4 regions of the Streptomyces sp. NPDC099050 genome follow, and region 4 is predicted to be linked to each of the others. Evidence: riboswitches for the same ligand, from Rfam matches in the RefSeq annotation. Region 4 holds a riboswitch; each other region holds the start of a gene.
The links. A riboswitch is a leader RNA that binds a small molecule or an ion and turns the genes downstream of it on or off. The one in region 4 is predicted to bind cobalamin.

Region 1 (4,281 bases), on a different contig from region 4:
AGCGCCTCGAAGGGGTCGTCGGTCCAGCCGACGGGCAGCTGCGAGGAGTTGGTGTAGTACGGGTTGGTGTCGGTGCCGGCCTGGAGGATGCCGGGGAAGCGTGCCCGGTCCTCCTTCGCGAAGCGGTACGTCGTCCCCTCTGCGGGGGTGGCCTCCAGGTTGTAGAGGTGGCCGGTGCTCTCCTGGAAGTCGACCATCCGGGCCCGGACCCGGTCCAGGAGCCGGACGGCGAGGGCGTGGCCCTCGGGCGCGGTGATGTCGTACGCGTCCCCGCTGAAGTTGCGCACCATCTCGTTGACCCCGTTGACCCCGATGGTGGAGAAGTGGTTGCGCAGGGTGCCCAAGTACCGCTTGGTGTAAGGGAAGAGACCTCCGTCGATGAGGTCCTGGACGGTGATCCGCTTGAGTTCGAGACTGTCCTTGGCGAGCTCGCACAGCCGGTCCACCTCGGCCAGCAGCCGCTCCTCGTCGCCCGCGTGAAGGTGTCCGAGGCGGGCGCAGTTGAGGGTGACCACACCGAGCGAGCCGGTCTGTTCGGCGCTTCCGAAGAGGCCGTTGCCGCGCTTGAGCAGCTCCGTCAGGTCGAGCTGGAGCCGGCAGCACATGGAGCGGATCATGTTCGGTTCGAGCTCGGAGTTGATGAAGTTCTGGAAGTACGGGAGCCCGTACTTGGCGGTCATCGCGAAGAGCCTCTCGGCGTTCTCGCTCTCCCAGGCGAAGTCCTTGGTGATGTTGTAGGTCGGGATGGGGAAGGTGAACACCCTCCCGGTGGCGTCTCCTTCCGTCATCACCTCGATGTACGCCCGGTTGATCATGTCCATCTCGGCCTGGAGCTCGCCGTAGGCGAAGCCGATCTCCTCCCCCGCGACCACCGGGACCTGCTCGCGCAGGTCCTCGGGGCAGGTCCAGTCGAAGGTGAGGTTGGTGAAGGGAGTCTGGGTGCCCCAGCGCGAGGGCACGTTGAGGTTGTGCACGAGCTCCTGGACGCACTGCCTGACCTGGTCGTACGTCATCGCGTCGAGGCGGACGTACGGGGCGAGGTACGTGTCGAACGAGGAGAAGGCCTGGGCGCCCGCCCATTCGTTCTGCAGGGTGCCGAGGAAGTTCACGATCTGGCCGACGGCCGAGGACAGGTGCCGGGGCGGGGCGGAGTCGATCTGCCCGGGTACCCCGTTGAAGCCCTCGGTCAGCAGGGTGCGCAGGGACCAGCCGGCGCAGTAGCCGGAGAGCATGTCCAGGTCGTGGATGTGCAGGTCGCCCTCGCGGTGGGCGCGGGCCACGGCGGCGGGATAGACCTGTTCCAGCCAGTAGTTCGCCGTGACCTTGCCGGCTGCGTTGAGGATGAGGCCGCCGAGCGAATAGCCCTGGTTGGCATTGGCGTTCACCCGCCAGTCCCGGCGGTCCAGGTACTCGGTCACGGTCTCTACGGCATCGACGACAGCAGGCACGGCGGCCCTCCCACGAGGCTCGGCACGGAAAAATGGCGGGCGCTCTCGAGCGCCCGTGCCGGCAGGTGTCGGACTCGTCCGCCGGGGCGGATTCACCGTTGCGGGGCAGTCCCGGATTCCCACCGGGTTCCCTGTTGCCTCGGTCGGGGAGAGGCCCCGCCGAACCGGCAGAGCCAACACTACATATGGATGTGAGTGCGAGATGCCACCACTACATATGGGGTGCCGAAGGTCCCGGAGCAAGGGACTTCGGGCCCTGCGGGCTCGCGCGGGAGCCCCTGCGGCTCGCGCGGGAACCCCCGCGGACTCAGCTCCGGCCGCTGGTGGCGGCGTGGTACTGGAGGTCCTGGACCTCCACCGTGCGGTCCACCCGGTGGGGCAGCTCCACCCGGGCCCCGGTCCCGCCGTTCCGCACCACGGCCGCCGAGCCCGTGCCCGGACCCAGGGGCAGCAGCTCGGAGTGGACCCCGGCCGGAGCGGCGTGCGCGTCCCCGGCCGCTCCCACGGCCGTACGGATGCTCGCGGGCGCGGTCAGGAAGCTCAGCACCTCCACCGTGTCCCGGGCCGCGGCGCTGCCTCCCCGCAGCGACATCACGAGCGACTGGCCGCCGCTCGGGTCCGCGGCGGCGAACTGGGTGCGCGAGCTCAGGTACAGCGTGTCGCGGACGATCTTCGGCCAGCCGCCCGTCTTGAACCGGGTGAGGTAGTACGAGGAAAGATCCAGGTAGGCATGGCCGTTGTGCAGGGAGGGTGCGAACTGGCTGCTCTCGCTGTAGTCGTTCCAGGTGGTGAGCTGGACCCAGTCGGCCCCGTCCTCGATGGCGCGGTTCCATGTGGCGCGCAGGGTCGCGGTGTTGCCGGCCTCGTCGTAGATGCCCTGGTTGGGCCGGGCGTCCTGGACCGATACGGGCTGCATCCAGATCTTGCCCGCGGCGTGGGCGCGCCGGACGTCGCGCGCGGAGCCCTCCTGGCCGACGTAACTGCGGCTGCCCCACTCGGAGAATCCGTAGCTGATGGGCTCGAACGTAACCCTGTGCGAACCGAAGTCGAGGAAGAGCGGGACGAAGGCGGTACGGATGCCGTGCCGGGACTTCAGGACGTCCATGACCCGGGTCCACCAGGCGGCGCTCTGCTCCTCGGCCTTGAACGGCGAGACGACCAGCCGGCCGTCGGGGAGCCGGTGGGCCGCCGGGGCCTTGCCGAGGTCCGCGAGGAGGTCGGCGAGCACGGCCGGGTCGTCGGTGTCCAGGGAGGTCATGTCCGGCATCAGCATGACCTTGAAGGCCGGGTCCACCGAACGGGCGGCTTCCAGCAGGAGCTCGCAGCGCTCGCGGTTCTTCCCGGTCAGGGAGAGCAGGTCGAGGGTGAATCCGTCGAGGCCGGCGGCGCGGGCCGTACGGACCTCCTGCTGGAGGTTGGCGAGTTCCCAGTTCCCGGCCTTGGGCGGGACGGGCAGCGGCCGGTCGCGCAGCAAGCCGCCGTAACGCTCGTGCTTGCCGTTCTCGCCGTCCGGCTTCAGGTAGTTGCGGGCGTAGTAGTCGACGTCGGCGTGCGCGTTGTCCAGGGAGCGGGTACGGGGTGAAGTAGTGGGCGAAGACCAGCTTCTTGCCGGCGGCGCCGGAGCGCAGGGCAGCGGGCTGCGGCATGTCGAAGGGCAGCGGTCCGGACGGGCGGACCGCGTCGCCCCTGCCGGCCCCCGGGCCCTCGGGCTCCGGGGACGGCCCGGCCGGGCTCTGCGGTGCCGTGGTGCCCGGACCGGCGGCGGTGGGGCCGGTCGCGGTGGGCGCGGGGCCGCCACCGGGGGCCGCGGGCAGGGGGGCGACAGGGACCGCTCCCGGGCGGACCTGCGCGCCGGCGACGGTACGGGTGTCCCAGGCGAGGCCCGTCGCGGCGCAGACGCCGACGAGGAGGAAGGCGGTCAGGAAGAGGCTCAGCACGGGCCTTCGGCTCCGGAAGCCCGCACGGCGCCGGTGCGACGCGGGTCTCGCGCCCCGCCCTGCCCGCCGCCGGTCCGCACTCATCCTGGCCCTCCCCCGAACAGTCCCGCGCCGCGCCCGGACATCGGGCCGCACCGCAGCAGTACAGCGGATTCCGGGCCCCCGGACAACCATGGCCGGAAACGGCCGCGAACGGCGGGGACCGCACGTCTTCGCGCATGAGTGGACAAAGGGATGTGACCTGTACAACTCCTGCGATCATCGGACGGCGCGGGCCTTTCACCGGAATAGGGAATTCCCCTGGCCTTTCCAGAAAAGTGGCGCATAATCGTCTTCATGCGGCTTGAAACAACCCTCTTGCCGCAGGTCACGCATGCAGGGGGGGCATCGTGCCGATGAGGGATTCCAGAGGAGCCGGTACGTTCCCGGCTACCTCCGCGGAGCTGTCCCGTCTTTTCACCGCCGTGCGGCGGGGCAAAGTGCTGACCGTAACCGGTCGGTTCCGTGAGCCCCGGAGCCAGCTGGTGCGGGAGATCGGGCAACGGCTCTCGTCCAATTTCTACAACGGCGTGGCCGTCGTGTCCATGGACCGCCGGTTCGGGGTCCACGACCTGACCGCCGCGCTGGGCAGCCTGCCGGGCATGCCGTTCCTGCCGTACGGGACGTCGAACGCGGCGTCGTGGCTGGCGGAGCGCGACATGCTGCTCGTCCTCGACGGCTGCGAGCACCTCGCGGCCGAGGCCCAGGACTGGCTGCGCGAGCTGCTCGCCGTGGCTCCCGGGCTGCGGATCCTGGCCGCCGGGCGCGACCCGCTGGCCTTCTCGCCGGATCAGGTGCACCGGCTCTGACCGGGTGCGGCCGGGTGCGCGAACGGGTCCGCCCCGGTCGGCGATCGC
Region 2 (4,281 bases), on a different contig from region 4:
TCTGCGCGCCCTCCTCCCCCGCGAGCAGCAGGTCCAGCGGCCGGGCCAGGGCGACGAGCAGTCCGGTGCCCAGGAGCAGGGCCCCGGCGGGCAGGGCCAGTTCGCTCCAGCGTGCCCCGCCGAGCCCGCCGAGGGTCCAGAAGAGCACGCTGCGCATTTGATCGGGATGCGCGGCCAGCACCAGCACCAGGCTGGTCAGGGCGGACAGCACGTACTGGACGGCGACTCCGGCGAGGATCAGCCGGCCGGTGGTCATGGAGCCGCCGCGCCGGGCCATGGCGTAGACGGCGACGAGCGCGCCCATCGACCCGGCGAACGCGGCGAGCGGTACGGCGGTCCCGCCCGCGAAGCCGAGGAACCCGGCGCCGAAGACGATCACCAGCACCGCTCCGGCCGAGGCCCCGGAGGAGGCCCCGAGGAGGAACGGGTCGGCCAGCGGGTTGCGTACGAGCGCCTGGAGCACGGTTCCCGCGACGGCCAGTCCCGCGCCGACGACGGCCCCGAGCAGGACGCGCGGCATGCGCACGTCCCACACGATCGCCCCGAAGGCGCCCCCTCCGGCCCGGGGCCCCGGCCCCGCGAGCACGAGGTCGAGCACCTCGCCCGGGGGAATCCGTACCGGCCCCAGGACCAGCCCCGCCAGGGCCGACGCGGCCAGGGCGGCGGCGAGCAGGGCCAGTACGACCGGGGTACGGGTGAGCGTACGGGCGGCCAGGAGCCTCACGCGGCGTCGGGGTGGAGCTGGGCGCCCAGCGATTCGACGGCGTCCGCGACGCGTACGCCGAGCACGGCGGAGGACAGCGGCAGCACGACGAAGCGCCGGTTCTTGACCGCGGGAACCTGCGCCAGCGCCGGGTCGTTCAGCAGGCGCTGCTTCTTGGCTTCGACGGTGGTGCCGCCGTAGTCGTAGATGAGGACGACCTCGGGCTTGCGCTCGATGACCTTCTCCCACGACACGTCGCCGAAGGTGTCCTCGAGGTCGGCGAACACGTTCGTGCCGCCCGCCAGCGAGACGATCTCGTTGCCGATGCCGTTGCCGCCGGAGGTGAAGGCGGAGGCCTCGCCCGAGTCGTAGACGAAGACGGCGGGCCTGTCCTTGTCCTTCACGCGCGCGCTGACGGCGTCGATGCGGCGCTGTTCGTCCGCGATGAGCCGCTCGCCGCGCTCGGGAACGCCGAAGGTACCTGCCACCTCGGTGATTTCGGTCCTGAGCTGGTCGAGGCCGACCTTGCCCTCGGTGCAGTACTCCACGCTCAGGCGGGAGTTGACTCCGGACTTCGCGAGTCCCTCGCGGTCGCGGCCCTGCGCCTTGTCGAAGGCGCTGGAGTAACCCCCGTACACGAAGTCGGGGTTGGCGCCGAGGAGGACCTCCTGGGAGGGGTACTCCTTCGCCAGCACCTTGATCTTGTCGTACGCGGAGCGGTAGGCGGGCAGTACGGCGTCGTCCAGGTAGGCCGTCCCGACCGTCTTCCCCTCCAGCCCGAGGGCCAGGAGGATCTCGGTGGCGTGCTGGTTCATGGCGACCGCACGCCGCGGCGGGGCCTGATAGGTGCTGGTGACACCGCAGTTGGTGACCGAGTACGGGAAGCCGGGCGCGGCGCCCGCCGCCGGCTTCGCGTCCTGCGCCGCGGGCGGTCCTCCGCACGCGGCCAGCGGTATCAGGAGGGGGACGGGCAGGAGCGCGCGCAGCAGCGCACGGGGGAACGAAGACATGGCGAAGCCTCTCCGGGGGATCCGCGTCCCCTGGTCGAACCGAAAGAGGCGGTGCGTCAGTGTCTGACTCCCGGATCCCCGCGCGGCAAGCGCGGGGATGTCCGGTCACAGTGGCGGGACCGCACCGGATTCACACCGGTTTCCTGTCCTGCACCGCCTGGATAACCCGGCCCAGTGTGCCAGAAGGACGACGTCAGCGTTCCGCGCGCACCGTGCCGGCCACCCGGGAGGCGAGGGCACGCAGCGCCTCGTCGGAGGAAGATCCGGGCTCGGCCGTGTAGAGGTACAGGGTCTGGTCGGGGTCGTCCGGGAAGGTCAGGGACTCGTATTCCAGGGCCAGTTCACCGACGACGGGGTGCCGGAACCGCTTGGTGCCGTGGGTGTGTTCGAGCACGTCGTGCCCGGCCCACCAGCGCCGGAAGTCCCGGTCGAGCGAGCCGAGTTCCTCGACGAGCGGACTCAGTTCCGGATCGTACGGGTGCCGGCCCGCGTAGAACCGCAGCGCGGCCACGGCTCCGCGCGCGGCACCCTCCCAGTCGGCGAAGAGCGCCCGGGCGGCGGGGTCGCGGAAGAGGAACCGCGCGAGATTGCGGCCGCGTTGATCCGGGGTGCGCGACTCCGGGGTGCTCGACTCCGGAGTGCTCGCCCCCGGAGTGCGCGACTCCGGAGTGCGCGACCCCGGAGCGCCGGGACCCGGGGCTCCGAAGTCGGCGTACAGGGCCTCGGCGAGCCGGTTCGCGGCCAGGACCTCGAGCCGACACCCCATGATCATCGCAGGGGTGCCGTCCTCCAGGGCGTCCAGGACCCGGTACAGGCCCGCCCGGACCCGCTGCGGGCCGCCGGCCTCCACGTGGCCGGGGACGCCGGCGGCGCGCCCGGGGTCGGTGGCTCGCTGGGGCCGGGCCAGCTCGAAGAGGTGGGACCGCTCGGTGGCGTCGAGCCGCAGCGCCCGGGCCACCGCGTCGAGGACCTCGGTGGAGACGTGCTGGGTACGGCCCTGCTCCAGCCGGGTGTAGTAGTCGACGCTGACCCCCGCGAGCTGAGCGACCTCCTCGCGCCGCAGCCCGGGCACGCGCCGCCTCCCCGGGTGGGCGGCGGCCCCCACCTCCTCGGGACCGATCCGGGCACGCCGGGAACGCAGGAAGTCCCGCAGGTCGGAACGGGGCTCGCGCCCGGCGGTGGCGGTCATTCCCCCAGGCTAGGCGTTCGCCCCGGGTTCCTCCGGCACCTCCGCACCAGTCCGGCCGGCTTCGCACCGGGCCGGAGGCGGGGCGCTGCGCGACGACCGGCCCGGGCCGGCCCCGCAGCCAGGGCGGCCGCTGCGAACCGACCCGCCACGCCTCCGCCACCGCACGGCCCATCGGGCGGCCCGCCGAGCCCGACGGCCCACCCGCGAGCCCCGGTCGGCCGCCCCCCTGCTCCGGCGCTCCGCCACCCTGTTTCCAGGCCAACCTCTGCCCGACGTACTGAGCCGGGCAACCCCGGGGGCCGGGCACATCTGCCTCATGACCGGCCGGGCCGCTCCTAGAAGAGGCCCTTGTAACCGCCGAACCCGGTGGCGATCTTCGTGGTGGCCAGGAGGCCGCCCTTGCCGTCTCCGCTGTTGCGCAACAGCTCTCCGGTCGTGTTCCGGGACACGACGTCGGCCTTGCCGTCGCCGCTGATGTCACCAACGCCGATGAACTGCACCCGGCCGCTGGCCCAGCCCGCTTCCTTGACCTGCACCCGTGCCTTGAAGGTGCCGTTGCCGGTCCCGTCGAGCCGCCACAGAGCGTTCGCCGCGTCCACGGTCAGCAGATCCCCGCGGCCGTCGCCATTGAGGTCGCCGGCCCCGACGACGTGCTTGTACGCCTTCCAGCCCCCGGGAAGCCTGACCCGCGGCTTGAACACCGAACCCGCGTCCTGCGCGAACAGGTAGAGGTACCCCGTGGTGGTCTCCCGGGCCAGCAGGTCCGCCCGCCCGTCGCCGGTGAGGTCACCGGCCGAGGTCAGGACGTCGTACGCGTTGAAACCCGTCCCCAGCGACTTCGGGCTCAGCGACGCGGACACGCCCGACCCACAGGCCGGCCGGTACAGCCGCAGCGTGCCGGCCGAGTTCCGTACGAGGACGTCGTTGCACCGGTCGCCGTTCATGTCCCCGAACGGCACCACGGTCGACGTGGTCGGCCATCCCGCGCCGGTCACCTTCGCCCTGGTCAGACCGCCCTTCCCGTCGCCCCCGTGGAAGGCGAGCACACCCGTGGAGTCCAGCGTCGCCAGGTCCCCGAACCCGTCCTTGCCCGTCAGGTCACGATGGGCCGCGCTGCCCCCGGTGAGCTGCACCGTTCCGGTGGACTTCAGTTCCGGCCCGGTCCCGTCGGCCGGTTTGCCCGTGAGCGTCCACTCGTAACCGCCGTTCGCCACCAGGTGGCCCAGGGCGTCCTTGCCGTCCCAGCCGGTACGGACCGCACCCCGCGCCTCGCCGCCGCTGATCGTGCGCACCACCGCGCCGCCCGCCTTCGCCCGGACGGTCAGCGTCCACGAGGACGCCGTCCTGTTCAGGAACCATGCCGCCGACCAGGACTTCGT
Region 3 (4,281 bases), on a different contig from region 4:
GGCCGAGACCGCGCCGCTGTACGACGACGCGGCGGGCGGTGACGCCAACGCGGACGACCCGTCGATCTGGCGCAACGCCGCCGATCCGGGCCGCAGCCTGGTGATCGCGACCGCCAAGCAGGGCGGTCTGCGGGTCTACGACCTGGAGGCCCGGCAGGTCCAGTCGCTGCCCGCCCCGGCCGGACCGGGCGCCGACGACGCTCCCGGCCGCTTCAACAACGTCGACCTGGTCAACGGTCTGCGGCTGGGCGGCGGGCGCGCCGACGTCGCGGTGGTCAGCGACCGTGGCAACGACCGCCTGCGGATCTACCGGATCGACCGGAACCGGCCCGGCGGCCCGCTCACCGACGTCACCGACCCGGCGGCGCGACCGGTCTTCTCCGCCGACCAGGCCGAGATCAACGAGCAGCAGACCGCGTACGGCCTGGCCACCTGGACGGACCGGAAGACCGGCCGGTCCTACGCGGCGGTGAGCCAGCGCAACCGCACCCGGATCGCCCTGCTGGAACTGGTCGCCACCCCCGCCGGCACGGTCGACTACCGCCAGGTGCGCACGCTCGACCTGCCGTCCTCCTTCCGCCTGCCGAACGGCGCCTCCTGGACGCCCTGCGGTGAGCCGGGCGAGCTGCCGCAGATCGAGGGCATGGTCGTCGACCCCGCGGACGGCACCCTGTACGCGGGGCAGGAGGACGTCGGCATCTGGCGCATCGACGCGGGCCTCACCGGCACGCCGAAGCTGATCGACAAGGTGCGCGAGTACGGCGTCCCCGGCACCTACGACGAGGAGACCGAGGAGTGCGCGCCCGGCGCCGATCCCGGCTACGGCGGCAAGCGCCTGACGGCGGACGTCGAGGGCCTGACCCTGGTCACCGAAGCGGACGGTGACGGCTACCTGCTCGCCTCCAGCCAGGGCGACGACACCTTCGTCGCCTACGACCGCGAACGCGAGGACCACAACGAGTTCGAGGGCGCCTTCCGGATCACCGCGGCCTCCGCCATCCTCGACGGCTCCGAGGTCTGCGACGGCGCCGCCGCCCTCAACGCCCCCCTCGGCACGCGCTACCCCCGCGGTCTGCTCGTCGTCCAGGACGGCCGGGAAACCCCCGGCGACGGCGACCGCGAGGCGACCGGCTTCAAGTTCGTCGACCTGGGCGAGGTGGTCGACGCCATCGGCTGATGCCACCAGGGTGTCGACGGGCGGGGCGGCGGGGCGGCGGGGCGGCGGGTGAGGTCGGGCGGGGCGGCGGGGCGGCGGGTGGGGCGGAGCCCTCCGGAGACGCCCTGTAAGGGGACCATAAAGAGCGGTACGGTGGCGGACGACAAGACGACGGTATGACGGAAGTCCGGTTGAGAATCCGGCACGGTCGCGCCACTGTGAATCCTCCCGGAGGGGGAGGAAAGTCAGACCCGCCACCGTCGTCGCAAGCACCACTGACCGGGACGCGTGTTCCCTCTGGAGGTTCCTGCCATGGCCGACTCCGCCGTGCCCACGACTGCCGCCCCGCCGGCCGTCGCACCCATCTCCCTCAACGCTCTGGCCCCTTGGGCGCTGTTCGCCGGCGTCCTGATGCTGGTCCTGCTCTACCTCGTCGGCGCCGAGCAGGGCGCCACCGCGATCTTCGAAGGCGACACCATCCACGAGTGGATGCACGACGGTCGCCACCTCCTCGGCTTCCCCTGCCACTGATCCGCCGATCGCAAGGGACCGATAACTCCATGAACACCATTTCCCCCCGCGCGCTCCTCGTCCGGGGCATGCTCGCCGGCCTGCTGGCGGGCGTCGTCGCGTTCCTCGTCGCCTACTTCCTCGGTGAATCCCGGGTCGACGCGGCGATCGCCCTCGAGGAAGCCGGAGCCCATGACCACGGCGGCGCCGAGGCCGCCCCGGTCAGCCGGGCCCTGCAGGCCACGGCCGGGCTGGGCACCGGCACCCTGCTCTACGGGATCGCGCTCGGCGGCATCGCCGCGCTCGTCTACTGCTACGCCCTGGGCCGGATCGGCCGCTTCGGCCCCCGGGCCACGGCGCTGCTGGTCTCCGGCGGCCTGTTCGTCACCGTCTCCCTGGTGCCGTTCTTCAAGTACCCCGCCAATCCGCCGGCCGTGGGAGACCCCGAGACCACGGTCCAGCGGACCACCCTCTACGTCCTGATGCTCGCGCTCGGCCTGCTGCTCGCGGCGGCCGCGCTGATCCTGGGCCGGCGCCTCGCGCCGCGCCTGGGCAACTGGAACGCCTCGGTCGCCGCCTCGCTCGCCTTCGTGGCTGCCGTCGGCATCGCCTACGCGCTGCTTCCGGGCGTCAACGAGGTGCCGGGAGGCTTCCCGGCGGCGCTCGTCTGGCAGTTCCGGCTCGCCTCGCTCGCCATTCAGGCCGCGATGTGGAGCACTTTCGGCCTGGCTTTCGGATTTCTTGCCGAACGGGCCCTTGCCTCCGCCCCCACACCCAAGGAGGCTGTACAGCCTGCGAGTTGACGTCTTGCGTGCGAGTGACTGAAAGGCTGGTGACGGCGCGGTGACGACGGCGACCCGAGAGTTCGGGGACCACCGAAGACCCAAGGGCCGCCGTGAGGGGCCGCGACGCCCGCACCTGCCCCGGCTGCCGACCCGGCAGCAGTGGCGGGGCGTGCGGGAGTGGCGGGGCTGGACGGGCGCCGCCCCGTTCTGGCTCAATGCGGTGCTCCTGCTGCTGACCCCGTTCACCAGCGTCACCCTGCTCGCGCAGGTCGGCATCATCGCGGGCCTCACCGCCATCGGCGGCCTGGCCCGCCACCTCTGGTCGGGCGACTACGGCCATGCGGCCATCCACTCCGCCGCCGTGCTCATGGGCGCGGCGGCGGTGACGGTCGTCGTGGTCTGACGACGCGGGGCGCGGCGGGACGCGGCGAGGCGTGGTGAGACGGGGCGGGGTGAGACGGGGCGGGCGGTTCGGGGGGCTAGCCCCCGGACGACTGTCCCGGCTGCCGGATGTAGCGGCGGCGGACGCTCAACCATGCTGGTTTCATGACCAGTTACCGCAGCAGGACCGTACTCGCCGCCCTGGCCGCCACGGCCGTGGCGGCCACGCTGACCGGCGCCGGCACCGCCGGCGCCGCGGCCGCCGCCACCACCCGCGACGCCGCCCGCCCCGCCCTGGACTGGGCGCAGTGCACGCACAAGGGCCACCTCGACGGCCAGCAGTGCGCGAAGCTGTCCGTCCCCCTCGATTACGCCGACCCGGCCGGTCCGCGGGTCGAGCTCGCCGTCTCCCGGCTGCCCAGCACCCGTCCCGCCGCCCGGCGCGGGACGCTGGTCGTGGTGCCCGGCGGCCCGGGCGGCTCGGGCGTACAGCGGCTCTCGCAGAAGGGGGCCGCCCTGGCGGGGCAGTTGGCCGGGGCCTACGACATCGTCGCGCTGGACCCGCGCGGCGTCGGCGGCAGCGTCACCGCCGCGTGCGGACTGGACGCGGCCGACCGGCGGCTGACGACCCTGCGCTCCTGGCCTGCCGCCGACGGGGGGATCGCGGAGAACGCCGACCGCTCCCGCCGGGTGGCCGAGGCCTGCGCCGCGAACGGCGGCGCGGAGCTGCGCGGTTTCACCACCGCCAACCAGGCGCGCGACATGGACCGCTTCCGGGAGGCCCTCGGCGAGCGCAAGCTCTCGGTCTGGGCCGTCTCGTACGGGACCTACGTGACGGCGGTGTACGCGCAGAAGTTCCCGCAGCGCACCGACCGCCTGGTGCTGGACAGCAGCGGTGACCCCGATCCGAAGCGGGTCGCGCGGGGCTGGCTCGCGAACATGGCGCAGGGCGCGGAGGACCGCTTCCCCGACTTCGCGGCCTGGGCGGCGGACCCGGCGCGGGCGGCGGAGGGGCTTCGGCTCGCCGAACACCCGGACGGCGTAAGGCCGTTGTTCCTGGCGCTGGCCGAGGAGCTGGACCGTTCCCCGAAGCCCTCGAACGTCCCCGGCCTGCCGCTGACCGGCACGATGCTGCGCCAGGCCCTGCAGACCGCCCTCTACGGCGACGCCCAGTTCCCCGCCTTCGCCCGCCTGGTCCGTGCGGCCCAGGATCCCGGGGCGGTCCCGGAGCTGCCCCAGGAGCTCGCCGGGGTACTGCCCGACTCGGACGCGGCGCTGATGGTGGGCGTCATCTGCAACGACGTGGCCTGGCCGAAGGACGTCTCCGGCTACGCGCGGGCGGTGGCCGCGGACCGGGCCGCGCACCCCCTGACGGCCGGGATGCCGGCGAACGTCACCCCGTGCGCGTTCTGGAAGGACGCCCCCGCCGAACGCCCCACCCGGATCACC
Region 4 (4,281 bases):
CGTGCGCAGCCGGGTCAGGCCGGCCCGGTCGTACGGGACCTCCGTGCCGTCCAGCCGCAGCGTTCCCGCGCCGGGCCGCAGGCCGCCGCTCAGCAGCCGCATCAGCGTGGTCTTGCCGCTGCCGTTGCGGCCCAGCAGGGCCAGCGCCCGGCCCGCCGAAATGGCGAAGTCGACGCCGGTCAGGACCGCCGGGCCGTCCTCGTAGGCGTAGCCCGCGCCGGACAGCTCGATCAGGGGGGTGGCCACCGGGTTCAAGAGGAGAGCCCCTTCAGGGTGAGAGTCAGGGTGATCAGGGCCGCCAGCAGCCCCGCGGTGGCCGTCAGGAAGCGCCACGACAGGGCCGCCTCCGGTACGAGGACCCGCAGGGCGCCGTCGTAGCCGCGTCCGGCCAGCCCCGCCTGGAGCTTGGCCGCGCGGTCGAAGGCCCGTACGAAGGAGGTGGCGGCGAGCCCCGCCAGGGAACGCCACGCCGCCGCCCGCCCGGTGTGCCCGAGCCGGGCCGCCTGGGCCCGGCGGACCTGGGCCATGGAGTCGAGCAGCAGGAAGCCGATCCGGTACATGACCAGGGCCACGTCCACCACCGGGGCCGGCACGCCGGCCCGGACCAGCCGGGGCAGGACGTCGGAGACCGGGGTGGTGAACGCGAACAGCAGCAGTCCGAGCGAGGCCGCCGAGGTGCGCAGCAGGAGTTCGGCGGCGGTCCGGGGGCCGTCGGGGGCCAGCGAGACCGGCCCCGCCGGGCCGCCGACCGCGAACAGCAGGGGCAGCGCCCCGGTGAAGCAGAAGCCGAGCGGGATCCGGAAGGCCCGCCAGAGCTGCCGGCCGGCCACTCCGGCCGGGCCGAGCAGCACGGCGAGGGTGGCGGCGGCCACCAGCGGTCCGCCGGGCCAGGGCGGCAGGCACACGGCGGTGACCGTCAGCCCGATCCCGAGCAGGGCCTTCTCCAGGGGGTGCCGGCCGCGCCAGCGACTGCTGTGCGCGGCCACGTCGATCGGCAGCACCGCCTAGGCCTCCGGGGCGGTGCCGTCGGCAGCGGCGGCGGCCGCCCCCTGGCGGCGGCCCTTGCGGACGCCGAAGTAGTAGGCGAGCACGCCCGCGCCCAGTGCCGCCTGCAAGGCGAACAGTGCGGACTCGACCTCGCCGGAGGGGGGCTCGTAGAGAGGGGAGAACCAGGGCTCGTAATCCGGCTTCAGCTCGGTGATCGCGGCCTCCGCCTGCGCGTCGGCGCCCGCGAAGGGCTCCTCCTTGCCCTCGCCCAGCCCCAGGGCGATCGGCAGCACGGCCAGCGCCGCCACCAGGAGCAGCAGCAGGCCGTTGATCTTCGTGTTCTTGGACATTCCGCTCATCAGGCCGCCGCCTTCTCTCCGGAACGGGTGGCCGTCAGCTTCGCGACGCCCAGTCTGACCAGGTCCGACTTGCTCGACGCCATCAGCAGCCGCATCACCAGGACGGTCAGCAGCCCCTCGCTCACGGCCAGCGGGATCTGCGTGACCGCGAAGATCCCCCCGAACTTCGCGAGCGAGCCCGCGAACCCGGAGGCCGGGTCCGGGAAGGCCACGGCGAGCTGCGCGCTGGTGACGCAGTAGGTGATCAGGTCGGCGAAGAAGGCGCCGAAGAACACGGTCACCATCAGCGGGAGCCCGGACCTGCGCAGCAGGCGGTAGACGGCGTAGCCCGCCCACGGGCCGGCGATGGCCATCGAGAAGACGTTGGCGCCGAGGGTGGTGAGCCCGCCGTGCGCCAGCAGAAGGGCCTGGAACAGCAGGGTGATCGTGCCGAGCACCGCCATGATCGGCGGCCGGAACAGGATCGCCCCGAGTCCGGTGCCCGTGGGATGTGAGCAACTGCCGGTCACCGAAGGGATCTTCAGGGCGGACAGGACGAAGGTGAAGGCCCCGGAGGCCCCGAGCAGCAGCGTGCTCTCCGGGTTGGCCTTCACCTCGCGGGTGAGCGCGCGGACGCCGTGGACGACGAAGGGGGCGGACACGGCGCCCCAGGCGACCGCGTGCAAAGGGGGCAGGAACCCCTCGGCTATATGCATGAGTAGGGAGACCTCTCCAGCACCTCGTGGATGGACAACGCGCCCCGGCCGGTCTCCTGGCTCACGGGTTGACGTCCATGCCCCGCCTTCCCGGGCAGCGCGGAACCTCCCGCGCAGCCCAGTGGCTTTCCCGCAGGAGTGGAGCCGGACTTCCCGATCACAGTGGCGAGGGCCGCACCGGTTTCTCACCGGTTTCCCGAACACCAAGGCCCGCTGACCCTAGTCGGCCGCACGGACCGCTCACAAACCCGCCCCCGTCGTACCGGGCCGCGACGGCCCCGGACGGGTGCGGCCCGGTGGCGGCTCCGACGGGCCCCGGCGAGGCTGGGCGGGTGGCTACCGACCCCGCGAAGGACCTCGACTACTCCGATCTCACCGCCGTGTACGTCAACTGCACGCTCAAGCGGTCGCCCGAGCCCAGCAACACCGAGGGCCTGATCGGCAAGAGCCGCGCGGTGATGGAGGCGGCCGGGGTCCGGACCTCGCTCATCCGGGCCGTCGACCACGACATCGCCACCGGTGTCTGGCCCGATATGACCGAACACGGCTGGGAGGGCGATCAGTGGCCGGTGCTCTACAGCCAGATCATGGACGCCGACATCCTGGTGCTGTGCGGCCCGATCTGGCTCGGGGACAACAGCTCGGTGATGAAGCAGGTCATCGAGCGGCTCTACGCCTGCTCCTCGATCCTGAACGACCAGGGCCAGTACGCCTACTACGGGCGCGTGGGCGGGGCGTTGATCACCGGCAACGAGGACGGCGTCAAGCACTGCGCCATGAACATCCTCTACAGCCTCCAGCACCTCGGCTACGCGATCCCCCCGCAGGCCGACGCCGGATGGATCGGCGAGGCCGGACCCGGACCCTCGTACCTGGACCCCGGATCCGGCGGCCCCGAGAACGATTTCACCAACCGGAACACGACCTTCATGAGCTGGAACCTCATGCATCTGGCCGCCCTGCTCAAGCGGTCCGGCGGGATGCCGGCGCACGGCAACCAGCGCTCCCTGTGGGACGCGGGCTGCCGCTTCGACTTCCCTAATCCCGAGCACCGGTAGCGGCCGGGCCCCGTATCCCGCCGGCGGTGCGCGCTCAGCAGACGTTCGGGTGCGCGATGTCCAGGACGAAGCGCTCGGGGGCGTGCAGCTTGAACGAGGTGTAGGCGGGCTTGGTGTCGAAGGCGGCGCCGAAGGTGACGTACCCCTCGTAGTCGCCGGTCAGGGCGATGCCCTTCAGCTTGGGCAGGTAGATCTTGAGGAGCTTGGGCCCGCGGTAGACGCTGTTGCCCGCGTCGTCGTGTCCGGCGGCGGGGTTCAGGCGGATCTCCAGGAAGTACCGCCCGGCCAGCGGAACGGGCTTGCCGGACCCGTCGTAGATCAGCTTCGGGACGGGGGTGACGGTGACCTCGGGTACGTATCCCTGCAGGTCGATGACCACCCGGTCGTACGTGCAGTGACCGCCCCAGCGGGCATTGACGACGAGCGGAGTGACGGTGGCGGTGGTGGCCGGCGTGGTGGGGGTTGCGGTCGTGGCTGCGGCGGAGGCCGGTGCGGCGAAGGCCAGAGTGGCGGCGAGCAGTGCGCCCAACCCCAGTGCGGTGGCCTGCCGGCGGCGTGGACGGTTCATGGCGTCCCCTCGATTCCGAGAGACGGGGAACGGTGTCATCCGTGAAGACGCGCCTGGTACGGCTGCGGTTGCACCGGGTTCACCGGGTTCACCGGGTTCATCCGGTCTGCCGGCTCCCGTCGGTGGCGCCGGTCCCGGCCGCTCCCGCCCGCTTCGCCCGCTTGCCGGTTCAGCTGGGCAGGAGGGAGCTCAGCTCGGCGTCGAGGTCGTAGTACAGGTGCTCCCGGCCGCGCGGCACCAGCTCGGTCATCCGGCGGCACAGCGCCTGTACGTCCTTGGCCCGGGCGGACATCACGCAGGACTGCGCGCCGTTGCTGAAGGCGAGGAACACCCGCGGCTCGGTGCCCTTCCAGCGCGGCCACACCTGGATGTCGCCCTCGCCTGTGGCGCAGACCTGGCCGTCGAGCAGCAGCTCCCGGGAGAAGACCCAGTGGGCGAGGTGCATGCCGGCCCCCTCGAAGTCGAGGGAGATCTCGTAGGGCCGATCGCTGCGGTACACGAAGACGCCCCGCACCGGGGCGGGCGCGGGAGCGGCCTCCAGGCGGAGCGGGAGGACGCGGTGTTCGGTGCCGGTCATGCGGGGCGCCTCTCTCTCGGGGTGGGGTCCCGCCGGC

Region 1: linked by a shared signal. The riboswitch ahead of ACIQV3_RS25440 (ribonucleoside triphosphate reductase) and the one ahead of ACIQV3_RS14770 (energy-coupling factor ABC transporter permease) in region 4 are both predicted to bind cobalamin.
Region 2: linked by a shared signal. The riboswitch ahead of ACIQV3_RS34585 (ABC transporter substrate-binding protein) and the one ahead of ACIQV3_RS14770 (energy-coupling factor ABC transporter permease) in region 4 are both predicted to bind cobalamin.
Region 3: linked by a shared signal. The riboswitch ahead of ACIQV3_RS28385 (CbtB-domain containing protein) and the one ahead of ACIQV3_RS14770 (energy-coupling factor ABC transporter permease) in region 4 are both predicted to bind cobalamin.

What each region holds. Positions count from the first base shown of each region.
Region 1 covers NZ_JBIWAE010000016.1:69,859-74,139, forward strand. The annotation lists gene ACIQV3_RS25440 (ribonucleoside triphosphate reductase) at 1-1,448, opposite strand, end outside; cobalamin riboswitch at 1,491-1,632, opposite strand; gene ACIQV3_RS25445 (glycoside hydrolase family 71 protein) at 1,756-2,922, opposite strand; gene ACIQV3_RS25450 (hypothetical protein) at 3,910-4,233, shown strand.
Region 2 covers NZ_JBIWAE010000029.1:8,127-12,407, forward strand. The annotation lists gene ACIQV3_RS34580 (FecCD family ABC transporter permease) at 1-724, opposite strand, end outside; gene ACIQV3_RS34585 (ABC transporter substrate-binding protein) at 721-1,713, opposite strand; cobalamin riboswitch at 1,751-1,897, opposite strand; gene ACIQV3_RS34590 (helix-turn-helix transcriptional regulator) at 1,907-2,902, opposite strand; gene ACIQV3_RS34595 (FG-GAP-like repeat-containing protein) at 3,238-4,281, opposite strand, start outside.
Region 3 covers NZ_JBIWAE010000019.1:71,931-76,211, reverse strand. The annotation lists gene ACIQV3_RS28390 (phytase) at 1-1,177, shown strand, start outside; cobalamin riboswitch at 1,294-1,430, shown strand; gene ACIQV3_RS28385 (CbtB-domain containing protein) at 1,469-1,687, shown strand; gene ACIQV3_RS28380 (CbtA family protein) at 1,717-2,469, shown strand; gene ACIQV3_RS28375 (hypothetical protein) at 2,510-2,854, shown strand; gene ACIQV3_RS28370 (alpha/beta hydrolase) at 2,998-4,281, shown strand, end outside.
Region 4 covers NZ_JBIWAE010000007.1:204,820-209,100, reverse strand. The annotation lists gene ACIQV3_RS14785 (energy-coupling factor ABC transporter ATP-binding protein) at 1-255, opposite strand, end outside; gene cbiQ (cobalt ECF transporter T component CbiQ) at 252-1,001, opposite strand; gene ACIQV3_RS14775 (energy-coupling factor ABC transporter substrate-binding protein) at 1,005-1,337, opposite strand; gene ACIQV3_RS14770 (energy-coupling factor ABC transporter permease) at 1,346-2,041, opposite strand; cobalamin riboswitch at 2,070-2,264, opposite strand; gene ACIQV3_RS14765 (flavodoxin family protein) at 2,374-3,099, shown strand; gene ACIQV3_RS14760 (hypothetical protein) at 3,134-3,667, opposite strand; gene ACIQV3_RS14755 (SsgA family sporulation/cell division regulator) at 3,837-4,244, opposite strand.